One region of the Nonomuraea mangrovi genome, then DNA from elsewhere that is predicted to be linked to it. Evidence: riboswitches for the same ligand, from Rfam matches in the RefSeq annotation. Region 1 holds a riboswitch; each other region holds the start of a gene.
The links. A riboswitch is a leader RNA that binds a small molecule or an ion and turns the genes downstream of it on or off. The one in region 1 is predicted to bind cobalamin.

Region 2: it holds a riboswitch for cobalamin, as region 1 does, so the genes downstream of both, ACFSKW_RS23120 (ribonucleoside-diphosphate reductase subunit alpha) here and ACFSKW_RS51435 ((2Fe-2S)-binding protein) in region 1, are expected to answer to the same signal.
Region 3: it holds a riboswitch for cobalamin, as region 1 does, so the genes downstream of both, cobN (cobaltochelatase subunit CobN) here and ACFSKW_RS51435 ((2Fe-2S)-binding protein) in region 1, are expected to answer to the same signal.
Region 4: it holds a riboswitch for cobalamin, as region 1 does, so the genes downstream of both, ACFSKW_RS08330 (CbtB domain-containing protein) here and ACFSKW_RS51435 ((2Fe-2S)-binding protein) in region 1, are expected to answer to the same signal.

Annotation. Positions count from the first base shown of each region.
Region 1 covers NZ_JBHUFV010000098.1:79,763-85,628, reverse strand. Annotated here, with positions in the region: gene ACFSKW_RS51450 (alpha/beta fold hydrolase) at 1-31, shown strand, start outside; gene ACFSKW_RS51445 (hypothetical protein) at 49-450, opposite strand; gene cobF (precorrin-6A synthase (deacetylating)) at 599-1,357, shown strand; gene ACFSKW_RS51435 ((2Fe-2S)-binding protein) at 1,382-2,143, opposite strand; cobalamin riboswitch at 2,185-2,370, opposite strand; gene ACFSKW_RS51430 (hypothetical protein) at 2,468-3,379, shown strand; gene ACFSKW_RS51425 (BtrH N-terminal domain-containing protein) at 3,420-4,700, opposite strand; gene ACFSKW_RS51420 (arsenate reductase family protein) at 4,922-5,278, opposite strand; gene ACFSKW_RS51415 (purine-cytosine permease family protein) at 5,498-5,866, shown strand, end outside.
Region 2 covers NZ_JBHUFV010000033.1:1,017,636-1,023,501, forward strand. Annotated here, with positions in the region: gene ACFSKW_RS23105 (alpha/beta hydrolase family protein) at 1-338, opposite strand, end outside; gene ACFSKW_RS23110 (ArsR/SmtB family transcription factor) at 418-993, shown strand; gene ACFSKW_RS23115 (Bug family tripartite tricarboxylate transporter substrate binding protein) at 1,057-1,962, shown strand; cobalamin riboswitch at 1,967-2,164, shown strand; gene ACFSKW_RS23120 (ribonucleoside-diphosphate reductase subunit alpha) at 2,251-4,428, shown strand; gene ACFSKW_RS23125 (ribonucleotide-diphosphate reductase subunit beta) at 4,475-5,470, shown strand; gene ACFSKW_RS23130 (mechanosensitive ion channel family protein) at 5,499-5,866, shown strand, end outside.
Region 3 covers NZ_JBHUFV010000015.1:186,209-192,074, forward strand. Annotated here, with positions in the region: gene ACFSKW_RS08355 (cobyrinate a,c-diamide synthase) at 1-1,043, shown strand, start outside; gene cobN (cobaltochelatase subunit CobN) at 998-4,660, opposite strand; cobalamin riboswitch at 4,699-4,889, opposite strand; gene cobG (precorrin-3B synthase) at 4,897-5,866, shown strand, end outside.
Region 4 covers NZ_JBHUFV010000015.1:179,161-185,026, reverse strand. Annotated here, with positions in the region: gene ACFSKW_RS08345 (VWA domain-containing protein) at 1-1,948, opposite strand, end outside; gene ACFSKW_RS08340 (histidine phosphatase family protein) at 1,945-2,538, opposite strand; gene ACFSKW_RS08335 (CbtA family protein) at 2,577-3,326, opposite strand; gene ACFSKW_RS08330 (CbtB domain-containing protein) at 3,336-3,527, opposite strand; cobalamin riboswitch at 3,559-3,688, opposite strand; gene ACFSKW_RS08325 (glycoside hydrolase family 38 N-terminal domain-containing protein) at 3,877-5,866, shown strand, end outside.

The DNA of each region.
Region 1 (5,866 bases):
GCGCCGCCTGCTCGCGCCGTCGCCCGCCTGACCTTCCGAACGGCGGGCTCAGCCCCTCCGCCATCTGGCAGGGTCGCCTCCGCGGGCGGTGCAGCGCATCAGGGTCCCGGCCTCGCTCCTGCCGAACGCTCCCTGCGGCGAGCAGAAGGAGCCGGGACGAACACCGATCCGGAGCGCGGGGTGCGCCGGTCGCGCGGTCCTCGTGGCCTTCGGGCGCGGCGACGGGATGCGGGCCTTCTTGGCCGGCCTGGGCGAGACGGTGCTCCCGTCCCTGGCCGGCCGCTTGCCGAGCGGCCTTCCCGTCCCGGGCGTCGGGGTCAGGAACGGCGCCGGCGTGGGCGTCGCCGCGGCCGGCTCACCGGCGGGTCGCGCCGCGCCGGTGGCGGCTCCACAGCCGCTCAGGAGCAGGACGGCGATGAGCGGCGCGACTGCGCGTCGGATCGGGGGCATGCGGGTGGCCTCTCGTCGGGGGTCGCACGGAGCCCATCCCACCACAATCTCGTCACTCAATGGCGCTGAACGGTGACTTTGCGCTACGAGCCGTCCTCGGTCAGGCCCGGCGAGCCCGGCCATTCGCCGAGGCGGCAGACTTTCCCGGGTGAAGCGAATCCTCATCATCGGCATCGGCGCCGGCGACCCCGACCATCTCACCCTCCAGGCCGTCAAGGCCATCGGCAGGACCGACGCCTTCTTCATCCTCGACAAGGGCGAGGCCAAGCACGACCTGGTCGGGCTCCGCCAGGACATGATCAAGGAGCACGCCCGCGAGCCGTACCGGCTGGTGGAGGCCCGGGACCCCGAGCGGGACAGGACCACTCCCGCCTACGCCGCCGCCGTCGAGGAGTGGCGCTCGCGTCGGGCCGACCTGTACGAGGCGTTCATCCGGGACGAGCTCGGCGACGACGAGACCGGCGCGATCCTCGTCTGGGGCGACCCTGGGCTCTACGACAGCACGCTGGCCGGGATCGAGGAGGTCGTCGAGCGGGGAGGGGTCGCGTTCGAGTACGAGGTCGTCGCGGGCATCACCAGTGTGTCCGCGCTGACGGCCCGGCATCGCACCAGCCTGACGAGGGTGGCCAGGCCCGTGCACATCACGACGGGCCGCCGCCTGGCCCAGGAGGGCCCCGTCGCGGCCGACGACGTCGTCGTCATGCTCGACGCGCGCTGCGCCTTCGCCGACCTGGGTGCGGAGTACCACATCTACTGGGGTGCCTACCTCGGCACGCCGGACGAGATCCTCGTGTCGGGGCCGGTGCCCGAGGTCGCCGACCGCATCCGGGAGCTGCGGGCGCAGGCCCGCGAGCGCAAGGGCTGGATCATGGACACCTATCTGCTGCGGCGCGTCCTCCCGTCGTGACGATCGGCGGGGCGGCGTGGCTCATCAGGATCCTCCGCCCCTGCGCATGGTCAGCGCCCACTGCTCGCGGCGCGTGATCTGATCGAGCAGGACGCAGTCCCCGCACATGCCGCCGCCGGGCACCCGGTAGTAGAGGCAGCAGCTGCGCCGGACGAAGAACGGCCGGTCGGGAGCGGGCTCGACCAGCTCCCCGCTCCCGCGCAGCACGCCGAGCGCGAGCAACTCGCGACCGAGCGCGATGGCGCGTCCCGCGAGCTCGGGGCGCCCGCGGGTGAGGGTCTGGACGGCGCCTGCGAGGGCGGAGGCCGCGTTGCCCCACAGCAGCCCCGGCGCGATCTTCACGATCTCCTGGACGGCCTGGGCGAGCGGCTCCAGCAGCCCGGGCACCACGGCGCGGTACAGGGGCTCGGCGAGGGAGGTGCCCACGACCCGCCGTCCGGTCAGGCGCTGAGCTCGCAGCGGCAGCGGACCGGAGGGGGTCGGGTACCAGTGCACCTGGGACGGATCGACGTCGACGAGCAGGCCGTGCGCCACCGCCACGCCGACAACGGGCGACCACAGGCGGGCGGCCAGTCCCTGGAACAGCAGGGAGGCCGCCACCCTGGTCTCGCCGGTTCCCAGGCGTACGGCGGCGTCGTCGATCCGGTGTCTCACGGGCAGATCGGCGAGCGGCCGCCACCCCGGCCCGATCGGCCCGACTCCCATCTCGAAGAAGCCGCCGATCGTGGACACGTCGGCGACCGCTCCGGCGATCACCGCCGGCGGCACAGGCAGCCGGTACGGCACGCCGACCACCTCCCTCTCCCGCGGAGATCCGCCCCGATCCGCTGAGGAGGCGACCGCGCGAGTCTCCTGGCTCCCGGCTCGACGCTCGTCCCCGCCTTCCCACCCGACTCGGGCAGTGGCCTGCTGGGATCCGCTCACCGATCACAGTGGCGGGACCGCGCCGGACTCTCACCGGCTTCCTCGATCCGCCGTCGCCTACGCCGACCATGCTCGCACACCTGCGATCACCGGCTCGACCGGGACTCTGACAAACCGTCCCATAGCTCAGTGAAGATCGTGTTATGGTCCTGCGCCTGTGCATCCGAACAGGAAGGCGCTCGAACCATGTGGATCGCGCTCGGGGTGGTAGCCGCGGTGGTCGTCGGAGTCGCGCTGTGGTGGCGCTTCCGCGACCCGCTCAGAGGGGAGAGCTTCGACCAGTTCGAGGTCAACCGCCTTTGGGGGTGGGAACTGCGGCTCAGCGAGGAGGAAGAGATCGCGTTCATGGCGGGGCTCAGGGCCTACGACAACGAGGTGGGCTCGTTCTTCATCCACGGCGAGCACGGGGTGCTGAGCCTTTATCACCCGCCGATGCTGATCTCCATGCACCTCATGGCCGACCGCTTCAAGGCGATGGGACCCGCCGCGATGAGCGATCCTGCGGGCGCCGTACGCCACCTGTTCGGCCAGGCCGCCGCCCGCGAGAGCGTCGGGGTGCTCCACCTGCGGGAGAACTGGCTGCCCTGCGAGATCGACGGCATGGACAAGTACGGCTTCCGCGACGCCATGAGCGACGCCCTGTCGGCGCCCGGCGTGGACGGCGTCGAAGGCGGGTACGGCGAGGAGGACAGCGGCTACGGCATGGTCGTGGTGCTCGCGGGCGACACGCCGGAGTCCGTCCAGGCCATGTACGACCAGGCGAGCGACCTTTCCACGAGCGAGCCGATCCGCGATCGCCTCGACGTCGTGAAGGCGGTCCTCGAGGAGCCCGAGCCCGAGTACGTCGAGGCGCTCAACCGGGCCGACGGCGAGAAGAGCCGCTACACGAACACGCTGCTCGTCGACTACGCCAGGGTGCTCGACCGCTACGCCGCCACCCGGACGCAGATGCAGGGCGCCAAGCCCTCGGACGTGCTCGGCGCCGCCCTGAGCCGGATGCTGGCCGAGCAGGCCCCGGGCACGACCTGGACGAGGCAGCCCTCGCAGGAGGAGCAGGAGTTCGCCATGCAGATCATCGCCACTCGCGTCAGGTACTGACGTCACCCGCGGACAGGCTCAGCGGACGAAGAGGCCCCGGTCAGCGCACGAGTGCCGCCAGCTCCGCGATGGCCGCCGACTCCGCCTGGTAGATCGCGCCCACCCGCGTGCCGAGTTCGGCGAAGAGACCGGCCAGATCACCGGCGGGGGCGGACCGATCGGCCTGCGCCCTGAGCCTCCACAGCTCCTCGCCCGCCGCTGCCGCCTGGGCGCCACCGGCGCTTCCCTCGGCCAGGACGCTCTCCCTGATCGCCGCGGTCAGCTCGCGCGCCCTGGCGAACTCGGGCACCGACGCGGGAAGCGCGGCCTCCGCGAGGTCGTGCCACATCGCGTGGATCTCCCTGAACCGTCCCGCCAGCCCGGAAAGGCGCGGCTCGCCCACCAGATCCGCGGCCTCGTCCAGCGAGCCGGCGAACAGGTCGCGCAGGTTCCCGCCGTCCATGCCGACCGGCTCGACGCCTTCCCACACCGACAGCAGCGCCCCCGCCAGGCCGCGACCGTCGGCGAAGACCTTCGGCCACGCCTTGGCGTTCCTGGTGTCGGTCAGCAACCGCGCCCACTTGCGCCACGCGGGCAGCGAGAACGAGTCGGAGGCCGCGGACAGGTGGCCGGCGCAGTCTCGCAGCCCTTCTCGTGCGGCGCTCGCCAGCGCCGCCTCGTCCAAGACGGTGTCGCCGAGGACGTGCGTCACGTTCTTGTACGAACCGACCCTGGCACGCGCGGCGTCGACGCGGTCCCGCGGCACGAGCAGCGTCGCCTGGCCCCTGTCGTCGATGTACACCCCGTTCTCGTCCCGCCGGTAGGCGACCACGGGATGCCCGCCGTGCCCGTCCAGCGCGGCGGGCAGCCGCCAGTACCCGATGTGATAGCGGTCGGGAAGGATCACGCACGGCCGCCCGGCGTCCAGTTCCTCGGCGAGCCTGTCACTGGCCCCGCGGGCGCCGCCGGTGGTGTGCTCCTCGTACGGCACGCCGAGACGGGTGAGCGTCTTGTCCATCCAGCGGTTGTAGTACTGCCACTGATTGCGAAAGCCCAGGGTCACGTGCCGGGTCTGGTCGTGCTGGAACTCCCACAGGATGTAACCGGCGCCGATGCCGCCACCCGCGAGGAACACCAGCGGCTCGCTGATGGCGACGCCCTGGTTGGCGAGGATCGCGGTGATCGCCGCGCTGGAGGGGTGGTGCCCGCCGACGAACCGCCAGCCGCCGTCGGCGTGCGTCTCGGCCTTGCCGAGCAGGTGCGTGCGGGCCGTGGTGTAACTCTCGCCGGTCTTGGCCATCCGCTCACGGATGCGAGCCTTGAGCTGCTTCTTGCTGGTCATGACGACTCTCCGCGCGGCCATCGCCAGGGCCCGGCCCACGCCCGCAGCCCTTGGCGGCCGCGAAGTGTCGCGAAGCCGGTCAGACTGCCGCTCCCGAGGCTCCTGCGTCCCCTTTGCCTCCGCGGCCGGCGGGTCGCGTGGGGATCCGCTCAGGAGGTTGGGCGGGAGAGAACCGCCACGACAGCGCACTATAACCCACCCGCGCTCCGCGGACCATGCCGCTAACCGAGTATCGATCGCACGGCCTGCTCGGTCCGCCCGACCACGGCCGACCCGTCGTCGGCCGTGATGATCGGCCGCTGGATCAGCGTCGGGTTCTCGGCCAGTGCCCTGATCCACCGGTCACGGCTGCGGGAGTCGCGCGGCCAGTCGTGCAGGCCGAGGTCGGCGGCTCGCGCCTCGCCCGTCCTGGTGATGTCCCACGGTTCGAGGCCGAGCTTGACCAGCACGTCGCGGATCTCGTGCTCCTTCGGCGGATCCTCCAGGTAGCGGCGCACGGTGTAGCCGACCGCCGCGGCGTCCAGGACGGAGAGCGCGGACCGGCACTTGGAGCAGTCGGGGTTGATCCAGATTTCCATGATCTCAATGCCTTCTCTTTCAGCGACCTGCCCGGTATAGCAAGCCCCCGGGCTCCTGCGCCACACCACCGGCCTCGACACTCCTCGAGCTCCCGGTCGCCAGGGCCGGGGCGGGCCGCGCGGCCGGGCGGCGCGACATCGCCTCTTCCCAATGATCGTCGGTGAATCTAGCGTCGCAACAAGAGCCCCGTGATTCCCACCGGCAGAAAGGGGCATCGGATGTCCGATGCGGCGATCAACACCGAGTTATCCGACGAGGGCCTGGCCCGCGACGACTACGCGCTCCAGCGGGTGCCCGTCTCCGCCCGTTACGGCTGGCTGACGGTCGCGGTCCAGCGGTTCGGCATGCTGAGCGCGCTCTCGCAGTTCCTGCTCGGCGCGACGCTCGGCATGGGGATGGGCTTCTGGGACGCGGTCCTGGCGATCACGCTCGGCGCCGTCATCCTCGAGGTCGTCGCGATCGCCGTCGGCGTCGCGGGCATGCGGGAGGGCCTGTCGACGACCGTGCTCGCCAGGTGGGCCGGGTTCGGCCGCTACGGCGCGGGCGTGGTCGGCATGGTCATCGCGATCTGCCTGCTCGGCTGGTTC
Region 2 (5,866 bases), on a different contig from region 1:
TCGGTGCGCTTGTCGTAGACCAGCACCGCCATGCCGCGTCTGGCGAACTCCACGGCCTCGGTCATGAGCTTGGTCCTGGGCGTGCCCGCGCCGGCTCCGTGCACGAGCACGATCCCGGGGCGCGCGCCCTGCCCGCCTCTGGGGGACAGGACCGTGCCGCGCAGGGTGAGCCCGCCGCCGCCCGCGAAGCTCACTTCCGTCGTGGTCAGATCGGCCGGCACCGGTACGGCAGGCGGCGCCCCCGTCGCCGGTACGCCGGTCGTCGGCCTGGCGTGCGCCGCCGCCGGTGCGGCCAGCGCCACCAGCAGCGCCATCGCTGAGATCACTAATCTCTTCATGTTGCCGAACCTACTCTGCAGAGAGTTATCGGCAAAGACATGTCTGCAGAAATCCTTCTGGAGGACTAGGGTGCTCGTCATGAAGGATGACGAGCCGTGGGTCCTGGACGACCCGGGCAAGCTGAAGGCCCTGGCCCACCCGATGCGCCGCGCCATGCTCCGTCACCTGGGCCTGCACGGTCCCGCCACGTCCACGACGCTCGGCTCGCTGCTCGACGCCAAGACCGGCACGACCAGCTATCACCTGCGCCAGCTGGAGAAGTACGGGTTCATCGAGGAGATCCCCGAGCGGTCGGCCGGGCGTGAGCGGTGGTGGCGGAAGACGGAGACGGGAGACATCAGGCTGCCCCATCCGGCGCAGCTCGCGCCCGAGGACCGCCCGGTGCTGGCCGAGTTCCACCGGATCGGGCTCGAGGAGGACAAGGGGATCCTGCTGGAGCTCCTGCCCGCCGCCTACCAGGCCGATCCCGCGTGGGTGAAGGTCTCGCGCGCTCTCGGCCGGATGACGCTGGGCGAGCTGGAGGACTTCTTCGAGGAGTACATGCTGCTGCTGAAGAAGTACAGCCATCGTGCCGCCGACGCTCCTGAGCAGGCCCGGCCCCTGCACATCCGCCTGCTCGCCCTGCCCGCGGACCTGCCCGCCCCCGATGTGTGACTCTCCGCCTCCGACCAATAACATGGAGTAGCGGAGGGGTGGGGCGACGGGAGGGGCCTGCGCATGCGCCGTCGGGAGTTCGTCGCGAGAGCGCTGGCCGCTATGGCGGGCCTGGCCGGCTGCGGTACGGCCACGCGCCCGACCCCGAGCTTCTCCGTCGTGCCGGGAGGGGAGGCCTGGGTCCCCGTCGCGCGGGTGCTCGCGGGGCAGTTCAAACGCGACGGCGTGGCCGAGGGAGGGCCCCTGCTGACGGTGACCGGCCTGCCCGCGATCGCGGCCGCCGAGATGGCCGGGGTGAAGGAGACGGGCACCCCGCTGGCCAGGCTGGTCGGCGACGTCGAGGTCCTGGTCGTCTCCAACGCCTCCGTCTTTCGCGAGTTCGACGACTTCGCGCGGCGGCTGGTCGCCGACCCCGGCGGCACCGTGCTGGGCGGCAGGCCGCAGGGAGAGTCCGATCACCTGCTGTTCGGACTGGTCGCGCGCGGTCTCGGCGCGGACGCCAGGGTGCTCGACTACGCGGGCTACCCCACCACGGACGATGCGGCCGAGGCGCTGCTGGCGGGCAGGGTGGGCGTCGCCGCGGGCCCGCTCGGCGAGTGGCGCAAGCGCCTCGGCAAGGGGCGTCTCAGGGCGCTGGCCGTCTCCTCGGCCGAGCGGGTCGAGGACGTCGAGGCGCCGACCCTGCTGGAGTCCGGTGTCAGGGTCGACTTCGCCGACTGGTGCGCGGTGCTCGGGCCCAAGCAGATGAGCGAACGCGATCGCGCCCGGGCGGTCGAGGTGCTCGACGAGGTCGCCCGGTCCGCGCGGTGGCTGGACGCCTGCCGCGCCAGAGGGTGGAAGCCGATCCCGCTCAGCGGCGACGACTTCGCCGCGTGGCTCGGGTCCGAGGCCGGCAGGACCCGCGAAGTGCTCAAGGACCTGGGGCTGATCGACACAACTTGTTGGGGTAGTTGCGTCCGCGGCCACTAGATGTAGGATCCTGGTCGTCGCTGGTTCGCCCGAGCAGGGCGAAGCAAAAGGGAAGCCGGTGAGATGCCGGCACTGCCCCGCAGCGGTGAGCGGGAACGACCGCCGTCACGAAGCACTGGGCCCATGGCCTGGGAAGCGACGGCCAGTAGGAAGCTGACGTACGCCCGCGAGTCCGAAGACCTGCCAGCGGTGTGACCTGTCCAAGGCCTCGAGGGAGGGCCGCGGGGTCTCGCGGCGTGCCCGCGTGCTCTCGCCTGCCTTCACGGGGTGAGCTCGCGAGGAGAGAGCGTGACGCAGATCGTAGAGGTGGATCGCCGGCTGGCCATCGAGGAGGCCGCCGCCAGGGTGATCGCCGACCCGGAGAACTCCAGGGTCGCCGCCAGGCTGCTGGCCGAGCAGATCGCGGACGAGGCCGCCGCGCACGGCGTGAGGACCTTCTCCGAGTCGATCGTGGCCACCCACGCCGCGGGTCTGCTCCAGGACGGGCTGGCCGCCTTCGTGGCGGCCAACGCCGCCGCCCTCGACGCGCTGGTGGACGAGAGCGCCGACGACAGGTTCGAGTACTTCGGCCTGCGCACCGTCTACGACCGCTACCTGCTGCGCCACCCCGAGACGCGCGGCGTGCTCGAACGCCCGCAGCACTTCCTGCTGCGCGTCGCCTGCGGTCTTTCCGCCTCGGTCGCCGAGGCCGCCGAGCTGTACGCGCTGATGTCCACGCTGTCGTACCTGCCCAGCTCGCCCACGCTGTTCAACTCCGGCTCCCGCCGTCCCCAGCTCTCGTCGTGCTTCCTGCTCGACTCGCCGCGCGACGAGCTGGAAGGGATCTACGAGCGTTACGGCCAGGTCGCCAGGCTGTCGAAGTACGCCGGCGGCATCGGCATCGCGTGGACCAGGGTCCGCTCGCGCGGCTCGCTGATCCGCGGCACGAACGGCCACTCCAACGGCATCGTCCCGTGGCTGCGCACGCTCGACTCCAGCGTGGCCGCCGTCAACCAGGGCGGCCGCCGCAAGGGCGCGGCCTGCGTCTACCTGGAGACCTGGCACGCCGACATCGAGGAGTTCCTCGAACTGCGTGACAACACCGGCGAGGAGGCCCGCCGGGCCCACAACCTCAACCTCGCCAACTGGGTGCCCGACGAGTTCATGCGCCGCGTCGAGGCCGACCAGCCGTGGTCGCTGTTCGACCCCAAGCAGGTGCCGCACCTGACCGACCTGTACGGCGAGGCGTTCGACGTGGCCTACCGGGCCGCGGAGGCGGCGGGCCTGCACACCCGTCAGATCCCCGCGCGCACGCTCTACGGCCGGATGATGCGCACGCTCGCGCAGACCGGCAACGGCTGGATGACCTTCAAGGACGCCGCCAACCGCGCCTCCAACCAGACCGCGCGCCCGGAGAACGTCATCCACCTGTCGAACCTCTGCACCGAGATCCTCGAGGTGACAAGCGACGGCGAGACCGCCGTCTGCAACCTGGGCTCGATCAACCTGGCCGCCCACCTGGCGGGCGGCACCATGGACTGGGTACGGCTGCGCGCCACCGTCAGGACCGCGGTGCGCTTCCTGGACAAGACGATCGACCTGGGCTTCTACCCGACGCCCGAGGCCGAGACCGCCAACCTGCGATGGAGGCCGATCGGGCTCGGCGTGATGGGCCTGGCCGACGTGTTCTTCTCGCTGCGCCTGCCGTTCGACTCGGCCGAGGCGCTCGCGCTGTCCACGCGCATCGCCGAGGAGATCGCGCTGGCCGCCTACGACACCTCCGCCGACCTCGCCGTCGAGCGCGGGCGTCACCCCTCCTACGGCGACACCAGGGCGGCGCAGGGCGTCCTGCACCCGGACCACTACGGCGCCGGCGACTCGCCCGAGTGGACCGCCCTGCGCGCCAAGATCGACAGAACCGGGCTGCGGAACTCCCTCATGATCGCCATCGCGCCGACGGCGACGATCGCCTCGATCGCGGGCTGCTACGAGTGCATCGAGCCGCAGGTGTCGAACGTCTTCAAGCGCGAGACCCTGTCCGGCGAGTTCCTGCAGGTCAACCGGTACCTGGTCGCGGACCTGCAGGGCCTTGGGCTGTGGACGCAGGAGATGCGCGACGCGGTGAAGCGCGCGGACGGCTCGATCCAGGACATCCAGGGGATCCCGGCCGAGCTCAAGACCCTGTACAGGACGGCGTGGGAGCTGCCGCAGAAGGCGCTCATCGACCTGGCGGCGGCGCGGACGCCCTACATCGACCAGTCGCAGTCACTGAACCTCTTCATGGCGACGCCGACGATCGGCAAGCTGTCGTCGATGTACGCCTACGCGTGGAAGCAGGGGCTGAAGACCACCTACTACCTGCGCTCGCGCCCCGCCACCAGGATCGCGCAGACGACCGTGCAGGCGGCGCCCGAGCAGGCGTTCACGGTGAGCGAGGCGGTCGCGTGCTCGCTGGAGAACCCCGAGGTGTGCGAGGCCTGCCAGTAGGCACGCCGCCCCGCACGACAGACGTTCCGTTCGCAAGGAGAAACACATGCTGCTCGACCCCGGTATGGACCTGACGCTGCGCCCGATGCGCTATCCCGACTTCTACGAGCGCTACCGGGCCGCGATCCGCAACACCTGGACGGTCGAGGAGGTGGACCTGCACAGCGACCTGGCCGATCTCGCCAAGATGTCGCCCCAGGAGCGCCACCTCATCAACCGGCTGGTCGCCTTCTTCGCCACCGGCGACTCCATCGTCGCCAACAACCTCGTCCTCAACCTCTACCAGCACGTCAACGCCCCCGAAGCCCGCCTGTACCTGTCCAGGCAGCTGTTCGAGGAGGCGGTGCACGTGCAGTTCTACCTGACGCTGCTCGACACCTACCTGCCCGACCCCGACGAGCGCGTGAAGGCGTTCGCCGCCGTCGACAACATCCCCTCCATCCGCGACAAGGCCGAGTTCTGCTTCCGGTGGATCGACTCCCTGTCCGACCTGCAGCGGCTGGAGACCAGGCAGGACCGCAGGACCTTCCTGCTCAACCTCATCTGCTTCGCCGCCTGCATCGAGGGCCTGTTCTTCTACGGCGCCTTCGCCTACGTCTACTGGTTCCGCTCCCGCGGCCTGCTCGGCGGCCTGGCCACCGGCACCAACTGGGTCTTCCGCGACGAGTCGATGCACATGGAGTTCGCCTTCAGCGTCGTCGACACCGTCCGCGCCGAGGAGCCCGACCTGTTCGACGACAAGCTCGGCGAGCAGGTCACCAGGATGCTGGAGGAGGCCGTCGCGGCCGAGCTGGCCTTCGCGAGCGACCTGTGCGGTGACGGCATGTCGGGCATGACCGTCGGGCAGATGCGTGAGTACCTTGAGTACGTCGCCGACCAGCGGCTGCGCCGGCTCGGCCTGCCCATCAGGTACGGCACCGCCAACCCCTTCGCGTTCATGGAACTGCAGGACGTGCAGGAGCTGGCGAACTTCTTCGAACGCAGGGTTTCCGCATATCAGGTCGCGGTTGAGGGCAATGTGACCTTCGACGAGACATTCTGAGACATTAGGGGGCATGATTGTGTCGCCGATGAACTGGCTCATCCTGATCGGTTCCGTGCTCGGGGCGGTCATCGGCGTCGAACTGGTTCGCAGGGTCCTGCTCAAGGCCGGCCGTACCTGGGACTTCCTCAGGCACCTGGTGGTCAGGTGCACCTGGCCCGGGTTCGCCGTGGCGGCGGTCGTCGCCTTCAACGCCGCGTTCGTCCCCACCATGGTCAGCTCCTCGGCGAGCCCCATCGTCGAGCGTCTCACCGGCGTCGTCACCATCGCCGCGTTCACCTGGCTGCTCATCCAGGCCGCCTACGCGGTCACCGATGTCGTCCTCGACCAGCTCGAGCGGGTCGAGGAGAACAACCGCAGAGCCCGGCGGGCAAGGACCCAGATCACCCTGGTCCG
Region 3 (5,866 bases), on a different contig from region 1:
TGGGTGGAGTCATCCTCAACCGGGTGGGCTCCGAGCGGCACGAGGAACTCTGCAGGTCGGCGCTGGCGGCCACGGGGACGCCGGTGCTGGGGGCGATCAGGCGGGACGACGCGGTGTCGACCCCTTCACGCCACCTGGGGCTGATCCCCGCCGCCGAACGGGGGAGCGAGGCGGTGGCCGCCGTGGACCGGCTGGGCGAGCTGGTGGCCCGCTCGTGCGATCTGGAGGCGCTGCTACGGCTGGCGCGGACGGCGTTCCCGCTGGACGGACGAGCGTGGAGCCCGGCCGGCGCCCTCCATCGGCCAGGGACCGGTCCGAGCCCGGCGGGGGCCCTCCATCGACCAGGGACCGGTTCGAGCCTGGCGGGCACGACGGTACCCGGCACCGGGCCGAGCCCGGCGGGCACAGCGCGGCAGGGACCGGGGGTCGCAGCGGGAGCGGCCAAGGGAACGGGGCCGGTGGTGGCCGTGGCGGGGGGAGCGGCGTTCACGTTCGGGTACGCCGAGCACGCCGAGCTGCTCAGGGCGGCGGGCGCGGAGGCGGTGACGTTCGACCCGCTGCGCGACGAGGCGCTGCCCGAGGGCACGGCCGCCGTCGTGATCGGCGGTGGCTTCCCCGAGATGTACGCGGCCGACCTCGCCGCCAACGAGCCGCTCAAGCGGGAGATCGCCGCCTTCGGCGGCCCGATCGCGGCGGAGTGCGCGGGCCTGCTGTACCTGTGCGAGAGCCTCGACGACCACCCCATGTGCGGAAAAATCGCGGCGAAGGCGGAAATGACGCCCAGGCTGACCCTCGGCTACCGCGACGCCACGGCCACCCGCGACTCCCTGCTCACCCGCGCGGGCGAGCGCTATCGCGGCCACGAGTTCCACAGGACGGCCGTGACCGTCGCAGGCGAGCCCCTCTTCCGGTGGGAGGGCGGCGGAGACGGCCACGGAGACCCGCTGGTGACCGCCTCCTACCTGCACCTCCACTGGGCGGGCAGCCCGCTGCTCGCTCAGCGGCTGGTGTCGTCCTCCAGATCGCCCTCCGCCTTGAGATAGGCCTCCTGGAGCTCGCGCAGCACGTCAGGGTCTGGGTGCTCCCACATCCCCCGCTCGGCCGCCTCCAGCAGCCGTTCGGCGATGCCGTGCAGCGCCCACGGGTTCGACTTCTCCATGAACTCCCTGTTCACGGGGTCGAGCACGTACGTCTGCGTGAGCTTGTCGTACATCCAGTCCGCGATCACCCCCGTCGTGGCGTCGAAGCCGAACAGGTAGTCCACGGTCGCGGCCAGCTCGAACGCGCCCTTGTAGCCGTGCCGCCGCATCGCGGCCAGCCAGTTCGGGTTCACCACGCGCGCCCTGAAGATCCGCGACGTCTCCTCCGACAGCGTGCGCGTGCGCACGGCGTCGGGGCGGGTGCTGTCGCCGACGTAGGCGGCGGGCGCGCGCCCCGTCAGCGCCCGTACGGTCGCCACCATCCCGCCGTGGTACTGGAAGTAGTCGTCGGAGTCGGCGATGTCGTGCTCGCGTGTGTCGATGTTCTTCGCCGCGACCGCGATCCGCCGGTAGGCGCTCTCCATGTCCTGCCGTGCGGGCACGCCGTCCAGGTCACGGCCGTAGGCGAAGCCGCCCCACACGGCGTACACCTCGGCCAGATCGGCGTCGTCCCGCCAGTTGCGGCTGTCGATCAGCGGGAGCAGGCCCGCGCCGTACGCGCCGGGCCTGGAGCCGAAGACACGCATCGTCGCCCTGCGCTCGTCGCCGTGCGTCCCGAGGTCGGCGGCGACGTGGGCGCGGACGTAGTTGTCCTCGTCGGCCTCGTCCAGCGCGGCGATCATGCGGACGGCGTCGTCCAGCATGGCCACGACGTGCGGGAAGGCGTCGCGGAAGAAGCCGCTGATGCGGACCGTGACGTCGATGCGGGGCCTGGCGAGCTCCTCGAGCGGGATCGGCTCCAGGCGGGTGACCCTCCTGGACGCGTCGTCCCACACGGGCCTGGCGCCCAGCAGCGCCAGGACCTCGGCGACGTCGTCGCCCGCCGTACGCATGGCGCTGGTGCCCCACACCGACAGGCCGACCGAACGCGGCCACTCGCCGGTGTCGGCGCGGTAGCGGGCCAGGAGCGAGTCCGCCATCGCCAGGCCCGTCTCCCATGCGAGCCTGCTGGGCACGGCACGCGGGTCGACGGAGTAGAAGTTCCTGCCGGTGGGCAGCACGTTGATCAGGCCGCGCAGCGGCGAGCCGCTGGGCCCCGCGGGGACGTAGCCGCCGTCGAGGGCATGCAGGAGATGGTCGAGCTCGTCGCCCGTCCTTGCCAGCCTGGGGACGACCTCGCCGGCGGCGAACTCCAGGATCCGCGCCACCAGCTCACGCCGCTCCCGGGCGGAGCCGGGAGCGAGGACGGATGCCGCCACCTCCCCGGCCTGGGCGGAGCCGGGAGCGAGGACGGATGCCGCTACCTCCCCTGCCGCCGTCACGTCCCACCCGCGGGCCTCCATGCCCTCCACGAGCGCCCTGGCGGCCGACTCGGCCGCGTCCACGTCGGCCAGGCCGGCCGAGCCGTCCTCCGCGAGGCCCAGCGCCTCGCGCAGACCAGGCAGCGTCTCGGTGCCCGCCCACATCTGCCGGGCCCGCAGCATCGCCAGTACCAGGTCGACGCGCACCGCGCCCTCGGGCGCGGCTCCCAGCACGTGCAGCCCGTCACGGATCTGCGCGTCCTTCACCTCGCACAGCCAGCCGTCCACGTGCAGCAGGAAGTCGTCGAACTCCGTGTCGTGCGGCCGGTCGGCCAGCCCCAGGTCGTGGTCGAGCCGCGCCGCCTGGATCAGCGTCCAGATCTGCGCCCTGATCGCGGGCAGCTTCGCCGGGTCCATCGCCGCGATGGAGGCGTGCTCGTCCAGGAGCTGCTCCAGCCGCGCGATGTCGCCGTAGGTCTCGGCGCGCGCCATCGGCGGCACCATGTGGTCCACCAGGACGGCGTGCGCCCGCCGCTTCGCCTGGGTCCCCTCACCGGGGTCGTTCACCAGGAACGGGTACACCAGCGGCAGATCGCCCAGCGCCGCGTCGGGCCCGCACGCGGCCGACATGCCCGCCGACTTGCCCGGCAGCCACTCCAGGTTCCCGTGCTTGCCGACGTGCACCATCGCGTGCGCGCCGAACTCCGCCGACAGCCACCGGTAGGCGGCCAGGTAGTGGTGGCTGGGCGGCAGGTCAGGGTCGTGGTAGATCGCGATCGGGTTCTCGCCGAAGCCCCGCGGCGGCTGCACCATCACCACGACGTTGCCCGCCTGGAGGGCGGCGAGCACGATGTCGCCCTCGTGCACGAAGAGCTCGCCGGGCGGCGGACCCCAGTGCCGTTCCATCGCCGCGCGCAGTTCCTCGGGAAGCGTCTCGTACCAGGCGGTGTAGGAGGCGGCGGGGATGCGCACGGGGTTGGCCGCGAGCTGCTCCTCCGTCAGCCACTCCTGGTCCTGGCCGCCGGCGGCGATGAGCGCGTGGATGAGCGCGTCGCCGTCCAGCTCCGCGACGCCCGGCAGGCCCTCGCCCAGGTCGTAGCCTTCGGCGGCCAGCCTGGCCAGCAGTTTCACCGTGCTCGCCGGCGTGTCGAGGCCGACCGCGTTGCCGACGCGCGCGTGCTTGGTCGGGTAGGCCGACAGCATCACCACGAGTCGCTTCTCGGCGTTCGGGACGTGCCTGAGCCGCGCGTGCCGTACGGCGGTGCCCGCCACACGGGCGGCCCGTTCGGGGTCGGCCGCGTAGACGGTCAGCCCGTCCTCGTCCACCTCCTTGAACGAGAACGGCACCGTGATGATCCGCCCGTCGAACTCGGGGATCGCCACCTGCGAGGCCGCGTCGAGCGGCGACAGGCCGTCGTCGTTCTCCTCCCACGCCTGCCTGCTCGTGGTCAGGCAGAGTCCCTGCAGGATCGGCACGTCGAGCTCGGCCAGCGCGCCCACGTCCCACGCGGCGTCGTCGCCGCCCGCCCCCGCCGTCGCCGGCCGCGTGCCTCCCGCGGCGAGCACGGTCACCACGAGGGCGTCGGCGGTCCTCAGCGTGTCGAGCAGCTCGGGCTCCGCCGTACGCAGCGAGGAGCAGAAGACCGGCAGCGCCCGGCCGCCCGCGTCCTCGATCGCGTCGCAGAGCGTCCGCACGAACCCGGTGTTGCCCGCCATGTGGTGCGCCCGGTAGTAGAGCACGCCCACGACGGGCTCCTCGGCGGGCTCCTCGGCGGGCCGCTCCCTGTCGAGAAGCCCCCAGGTCGGGGTCGGCTCGGGCGCGGCGAACCCGTGTCCCGTGAGCAGAACCGTGTCGGACAGGAAGGCGTGCAGCTCGGCCAGGTTCGACGGGCCGCCGTGGGCGAGGTAGGCGTGCGCCTCGGCGCAGACGCCGCCGCTGACCGTGGACAGCTCCATGAGCTCGGCGTCGGGCGCCTGCTCGCCGCCCAGCACGATCACGGGGCGCGGGCCCGCGAGCAGGTGGTCGAGCCCCTCCTCCCAGGCCCTGCGTCCGCCGAGCAGCCGCACCACCACCAGGTCCGCGCTCTCGACCAGCGCGGGCAGATCGTCGACCGTGAGCCTGGCGGGGTTTCCGAGCCGGTACGGCGCGCCGCTCGCCCTCGCGCTGAGCAGGTCGGTGTCGGAGGTCGACAGCAGCAGAACGGCCGTGCTCTCGGGCACAGGGAACTCCTCCCTCGGGGTCCTCGCCCCGGTCGCGGGTGTCACGAGTGCGGGAGTCTCCTGGCTCCCGGATCGACGCTCACCCCGGCCTTCCCACCCGTCTCCGGACAGTGGCCTTGCGGTGGGGTTCGCTCCCCGGTCACAGTGGCGGGACCGCGCCGGCTTCGCACCGGCTTCCTCCGTCGCCCTCGTCTGCGATCAGACTAGAGGGTTTGGAACGGGTTACCATCCTCCGCGTGGACATAACTGCGGACATTGGCGACTTTTCGGGACATGCGGGTCCCGACGCGTGCCCCGGGGCACTCCAGGTCCACACCGCCGCCGACGGCGCGCTGGCCAGGGTTCGCATCCCGGGCGGAGCGCTCTCGCCGGCCCAGCTGAGGGAGCTGGCCGCCTGCGCCGCCGAGCTCGGATCCGGCGTGATCGAGCTGACCTCCCGCGCGAACGTCCAGGTGCGCGGCCTGCGCGCGCCCGACCCCGCCGACCCGTCCAGCGTGCCGGCCTTCGCCGCCCGGATGGCCGCGGCGGGGCTGCTGCCCTCCGCCACGCACGAGCGGGTGCGCAACATCCTCGCCTCCCCCCTCGCGGGGCGCGTCCCCTCATCGCTCGCGGACGTCCGGCCGCTGGTGAGCGCACTGGATCGCGCGCTGTGCGGCACCCCCGAGCTGGCCGGGCTCTCGGGCCGCTTCCTCTTCGCGCTGGACGACGGCACCGGCGACGTGCTGTCCTGCGGCGCCGACGTGACCTTCCTCGCCACCTCGGCCTCCGGCGGCGTGCTCCTGCTCGGCGGCGTACGGCAGGGCCCGCCCGTGGACCTTGCCGGGGTGGTCCCGCTGATGCTCGCCGCCGCCTCCGCCTTCATGGAACTGGGCGACGGCGGCGCGTGGCGTGTCAGGGACGTCCAGGACGGCCCCGCCCTGCTCGCGGCCCGCCTGTTCGGCGCCGCCCAGGAAGAGCCCGGCCAGAGCGACCAGGCAGGTGACTCCGGCCCCGCGGGTGACTCCGATCCGACCGGCCCGACCGATCCGGCCCGCCCGGCCGATCCGGCGGGCCCGGCGGGCCGGGAGCGTGCAGGGGTGCGGGATGCGGGGACCTTCCGGCAGCTCGACGGCGACGTCGCCCTCGAAGTGGTGATCCCGCTCGGCCGCCTGACCGCCCACCAGGCCGCGGTCCTCGCCGACGCCGCCCCCGAGGCGCGCGTCACCC
Region 4 (5,866 bases), on a different contig from region 1:
GGGCCGCGGCGCGGTCCACATCGCCGCCCGAGGTGGCGCGGCCGTCGGTCACCACCACCAGCAGCGGCCTGCGGTCGGGGTCGCGCATGCGTTCCACGCGCAGCACCTCGGCGGCGCGCGCCAGGCCCGCCGCCAGCGGCGTGCGCCCGCCGGTCGGCAGCGCGCGCAGCCTCGCCGCGCCCGCCTCGACCGACGAGGTCGGCGGCAGCGCCACCTCGGCGGCGCTGCCCCTGAACGTGACCATGCCGACCTTGTCGCGCCGCTGGTAGGCGTCGAGCAGCAGGCTCAGGACCGCGGTCTTGACGGCGGTCATCCGCCTGCGCGCGGCCATGGATCCGCTGGCGTCGACGACGAAGAGCACCAGGTTGCCCTCCCTGCCCTCCTTGACCGTCTCGCGCAGGTCCTCCTGGCGGATGAGCAGGCCGGGGGCGGAGCGTCCGCGTTCCTTCTGGTACGGCGCGGCGGCGACGAGCGTGGCGGTGAGATGGAGCGAGCGCAGCGGGCCATGGGGGGCACGGGAGCCTGTGGTGCGGCCGTGCGGGGTGCGGGCGCGCGACCGCCTGCCGGACGCGCCGTCGCCGAGGCCCTCCACCTTCAGCCACGGCACCCGGTACGGCGCCGCCACCCCGGCCACCTGGATCCGGCCTTCCTGGTCTTCGGCTCCTGCGGGGCTCTCGTGCGGCCCTGACGCCTCCCGTGGGCGCGAGTCGCCGCGGGGCTCGCCCGCGGGGGCTCCGTCCGCCGCCTGGGTGTCGCCGCCGGATGTCGCGTCCCCGCGCCGCCCGCCGTCGGCCCGCCCGTGGCCCTGCCCGCCCTCGCCCTGACCCTCGTCCTGCCCGTCGCCCTGACCGCCGTCGCCGTCGGGACCGCCCGTGGGGTCGTCCCCCGTCGGGGGCGGGGTGTCGGGGTCGGAGTCGTCGTCGGGGTGCTCGTCCTCGGAGGTCCTGGCCAGCAGCTCCTCCAGGAGCCGCTCGTCCAGTCCGGGCGCGTCGAACGGGTCGCGCCGCCGCCGGTGCGGCAGCGACAGCCTGGCCGCCACCCGCACGTCCTCGGTCGTCACCACCCTCGAACCCCGCCAGGCGGCATGCGCGACGGCGGCGTTCGCCGTGACCAGGTCGGCGCGCAGGCCGTCCACCTCGAACGCCGCGCACACCTCCGCGATCTGCCGCAGGCGGGCGTCAGGCAACTCCACCGCCCGGAGACGGTCCCTGGCCGCCGCGATCCCCGCCGCCAGCTCCGCCTCCTGCGCCGTCCACCGCGCCGCGAACGCTCGCGGGTCGGCGTCGTGAGCCATGCGCCGCCGTACCACCTCGGCCCGTTCCGACGGCTCTCGCGACGCCCGCACCTCCACCGTCAGCCCGAACCGGTCCAGGAGCTGGGGCCGCAGCTCGCCCTCCTCCGGGTTCATGGTGCCGACCAGCAGGAATCTGGCCGCGTGCCGGACGGAGACGGCCTCCCGTTCGACGTAGCAGGTGCCGAGCGCGGCGGCGTCGAGCAGCAGGTCCACCAGGTGGTCGTGCAGGAGGTTGACCTCGTCCACGTAGAGCACGCCCCTGTGGGCGGCGGCCAGCAGGCCCGGCTCGAACGCCTTGACCCCCTCCGTGAGCGCCCGTTCCAGGTCCAGCGAGCCCACCAGCCGGTCCTCCGACGCTCCCACCGGCAGCTCCACCAGCGTCGCCGCCCTGGTCACCGCCTGCTCGCCCGGCTCGTGCGGCCCGTCGGGACACTCGGGGTCCGGCGCGGAAGGATCACACGCGAACCTGCACGCCGCCGGCACCTCCACCGGCGGCAGCTGCGCGGCCAGCGCTCTGACGATCGTGGACTTCGCCGTGCCCTTCTCGCCTCTGACGAGCACGCCGCCCACGCGGGGGGAGACGGCGTTGAGCACCAGCGCCAGCTTGAGATCGTCCAGGCCGACGACGGCGCTGAAGGGATAGGTGGCGGTCACGGTGCGGCCTTCCGGTTGACGTACCCGATCCGCCAGCCCTCCGGGGTGGCGGACAACTGCGTGAGAGAAAGAGGGGCGAGATCGAAACGCGCGGCGACGAGAGGCCCGACTCCGAGGGCGTGCCCCACCGCCGCCCGTACGGCGCCGACATCGCACACGACCATCGCGCGCAGGGCGCCCAGGCCCGCGCCGGGGGCGGGAACCTGCTCGCGCGGGTGGTCGTCAGGGACTGCGGCGTCGCGGAGTCCTTCCAGCCAGCGGACGACCCGGGCCGCCGCGTGGCTGTGGGACTCGGCGCCGTGGGGCGCCGCGCCGGGGTCGGCGAGCCAGCGCGCGAAGGACTCAGGGTCCGCCTGGGCGACCTCCTCGTACGGCAGGCCGCGCCACCTCCCGTAGTCCGGTTCGGCCAGCTCGGGCACGACCACGGGCTCGAACCCGAGCGCCGCGGCGGTCTCCTGCGCGGCCCGGCCCGGGGCGACGAACGCCGTTCCCCCGGGTCCCTCGGGGAGCGTCCCTGCCAGGAGGTGGGCGGCGTCAAGGCTTGACGGGTCGGCACGTTCCTCCCCCGTGGGGAAGCGCGCGCCACGCATGCCGACCGTCAAGGCATGCCGGACGAACAGCACTCTGGTCAGCTGACCCGTGCCTTCACGCGTTCGCCCGCCGCGGCGAACAACAGCCCGAACGCCGCCCAGAACACCAGCTGGGTGCCGAGGGAGGCGACTCTGAAGTCCCACAGCAGGGCGGCGGGGAAGCCGGCCGGCACCTCGTCGACGCGCGGGAGGAGCGCCCACGCGGCGATCACAGGCACCAGGAAGGTGGCCCCTGCCACCAGGCCCTTCGCCCACACCCCGGGCACGGTGACCCTGCGGGCGGCGGCGACGGCGATCGCGATGGAGGCGAGGCCGACGAGGACCATGACGACGTAGAGGACCGTCCTCGAGTTGATCGTTTCAGGGTCGCCCACAGCGGGGGGGTTGGCCGGATATTTCAGGAAGGGGACAAGGATGATGGCGCCGAAGGCGGCCGCCGCGGCGGCGACGGCCAGCCCGGGCTCCGACCTGGGCCCCACCCTGCCGCGCAGCCCGGCGAAGACGAGGGCGAAGACGCCGCCCACCGCCACGCCGTACAGGCCGGTTGCGAGGAAGAGCCCGGCCTTCTGCACCGGTCTGCTGACCACGGCCTCTTCGCCGTGATCGTGGGAGGCCGCCGCGCCGTCGTCGTGCCCGTGCGGCTCCGAGGGAGCGGCGGACGCGGCCGCCTCTTCGAGGGCGATGGCGGCGTCGACGCGCGGCTCACCCACGAAAAAGGCGAACGCGCCCGCGACGAGTCCGGCCAGCAGGCCCACGAGCAGGCCCCTGACCACCAGGGTTCTCACCACGGCCGTGCCTCAGTGGCAGGGCACGCCGAGCAGATGACGCCCGTCGTGCATGAGCTCGTGCAGGAACGTGCCGGTCTGCGAGATCGCGCCGTTGTCCATCAGGACGAGGTACGCGAGCAGCATCAGGACGGGCACGGCCAGCAGCCAGCGCGTGAGACGGTGGAGCGGAATAGCGGTTACGGACGTGGACAGACCACTCATGTGAAGCCTCCTCAGGGATGACGCGTCCCGCTGGTCGAGGTCGCGGCGGTCAGGTGACCTGGCTCCCGAGGGTTGTATTCCCGGATACAGTGGCGCGTCCGCACCGGCATCTCACCGGATTTCCCCTGAGTCGCCGCGAAATCTACCGGAACGTATCCCTTTCTGTGGTTCTCGTCAACATCGCCCTGTTCTTGGAGCCCATGCTTCCCGGGCGCGGAGCCTCCCGAGCCTGAACGCCGTTCCAGGATCTCCTGGCCCGCGAGGCGGACGGTTCGCCGGGTTCCGGGGGGTTCGTGAGCAAGTGGTCACGGCTATGACAACGTTGCCATTGATCTTGATAGGACCTAGGGTGACGGCGACAGCCCCCAAGGACGCCGAGGGAGACCCCGTGCCCGTTCGCCTGTTGTCCGCCGAGTCGACCGACCTTTTCGTGGGGACGGACGCGCAGCCGTACCAGGTCCTCAGGGTCACCGCCGAGCAGGGCGAGCACGACACCGGCCTGGAGGTGCGCGGTGAGGGGATCGCGGGCCACGCGATCGTGCCCGCGGGCGAGGGAACCGTCGTGGTGGAGGTTCCGCTCGAGGTGAGCGCCCCGGTGGGAAGCACGCTCCACTGCCACGTGAGCGCGGCGGGCAGCGAGATCGCCGCCGAGGTGACCGTCGAGGAGCCCGGCTGGACGATGCACATGGTGTCGCACTTCCACTACGACCCCGTCTGGTGGAACACGCAGGCGGCCTACACCAGCCCGTGGGAGCTGCTGTCGGGTGACGCGACGACCAGGCCGCTGTGGGAGCGCAACGCGTTCGCGCTGGTGGAGGCGCACCTGGCGCTGGCCGCGCGGGACCCCGACTACAAGTTCGTGCTCGCCGAGATCGACTATCTGAAGCCGTTCTTCGACATCCACCCCGAGCGCAGGGCCGACCTGCGCCGCCTCATGGCCGAGGGCAGGGTCGAGCTGATGGGCGGCACCTACAACGAGCCCAACACCAACCTGACCGGCGCCGAGACCACGATCCGCAACATCGTGTACGGCATCGGCTACCAGCGCGACATCCTCGGCGGCGAGCCCCGGACGGCGTGGCAGCTCGACGCGTTCGGCCACGACCCGCAGTTCCCCGGCTACCTGGCCGCCGCGGGCCTGACGGGCAGCGCGTGGGCACGCGGGCCCTTCCACCAGTGGGGCCCGATCAGCAAGAACTTCAGGCAGGCCAAGAACGACGCCACGCTGATGCAGTTCCCGAGCGAGTTCGAGTGGATCTCGCCGTCGGGGCTGGGGGTCGTGACGCACTACATGCCCGCGCACTACTCGGCGGGCTGGTGGATGGACTCCTCGGCGACGCTGGAGGAGGCGATGACGGCGGTCCACGAGCTGTTCGCGAGCCTCAAGCCCGTCGCGGCCACCAAGAACGTGCTGCTGCCCGTCGGCACCGACTACACCCCGCCGAACAAGTGGGTGACCGAGATCCACAGGGAGTGGGCCGCCCGCTACGTGTGGCCGAAGTTCGTCTGCGCGGTGCCGCACGACTTCTTCGAGGCGGTGAAGGCCGCGACGAGCACGTTCAGCCCGCAGACACGCGACATGAACCCCATCTACACCGGCAAGGACGTCTCGTACATCGACACCAAGCAGGCCCAGCGCGCCGCCGAGGTGGCCGCGCTCGACGCCGAGCGGCTCGCCGCGTTCGCGTCGCTGCTGGGTCTCGGCCGCTACCCGCACGCGGCGCTGGACAAGGTGTGGCGGCAGCTCGCCTACGGCGCGCACCACGACGCGATCACCGGTTCCGAGTCCGACCAGGTCTACGTCGACCTGCTCACCGGCTGGCGCGAGGCGTACGACCTGGCCGCCGACGCCCGCGACCGCGCCCTCGACGCGCTGCTGGGGCGCGTGGCCGTGGACGGCCGCTCTGTCGTCGTCACCAACACGCTCTCCTTCGCCCGCGACGGCCTGGTCAGGGTACGGCTGGAGCCGGGGCTGCGGGTGGACGCCCCCTCGGTCGTCGAGGACGGCACGCACGTCTTCCTCGCCGAGGACGTGCCCGCGCTCGGCTGGCGGGCCTACCAGGTGATCGAAGGCGACGCCGACGGGTGGCAGCCGATCGAGGGCCACACCATCGAGAGCGGGCGCTGGCGCGTCACCGCCGACCCCGCGCGGGGCGGCGGCCTGACCTCCCTCATCAGGGACGGCCGCGAGCTGCTGACCGGCCTCGGCAACGAGCTGCGGCTCTACGACGAGTACCCGCAGCACCCCGACATGGGCGAGGGCCCCTGGCACCTCATCCCCACGGGCGCGATCACCGGCACCGGCACCACCACCGCCACCGTGAGAGCCGAGACCAGCC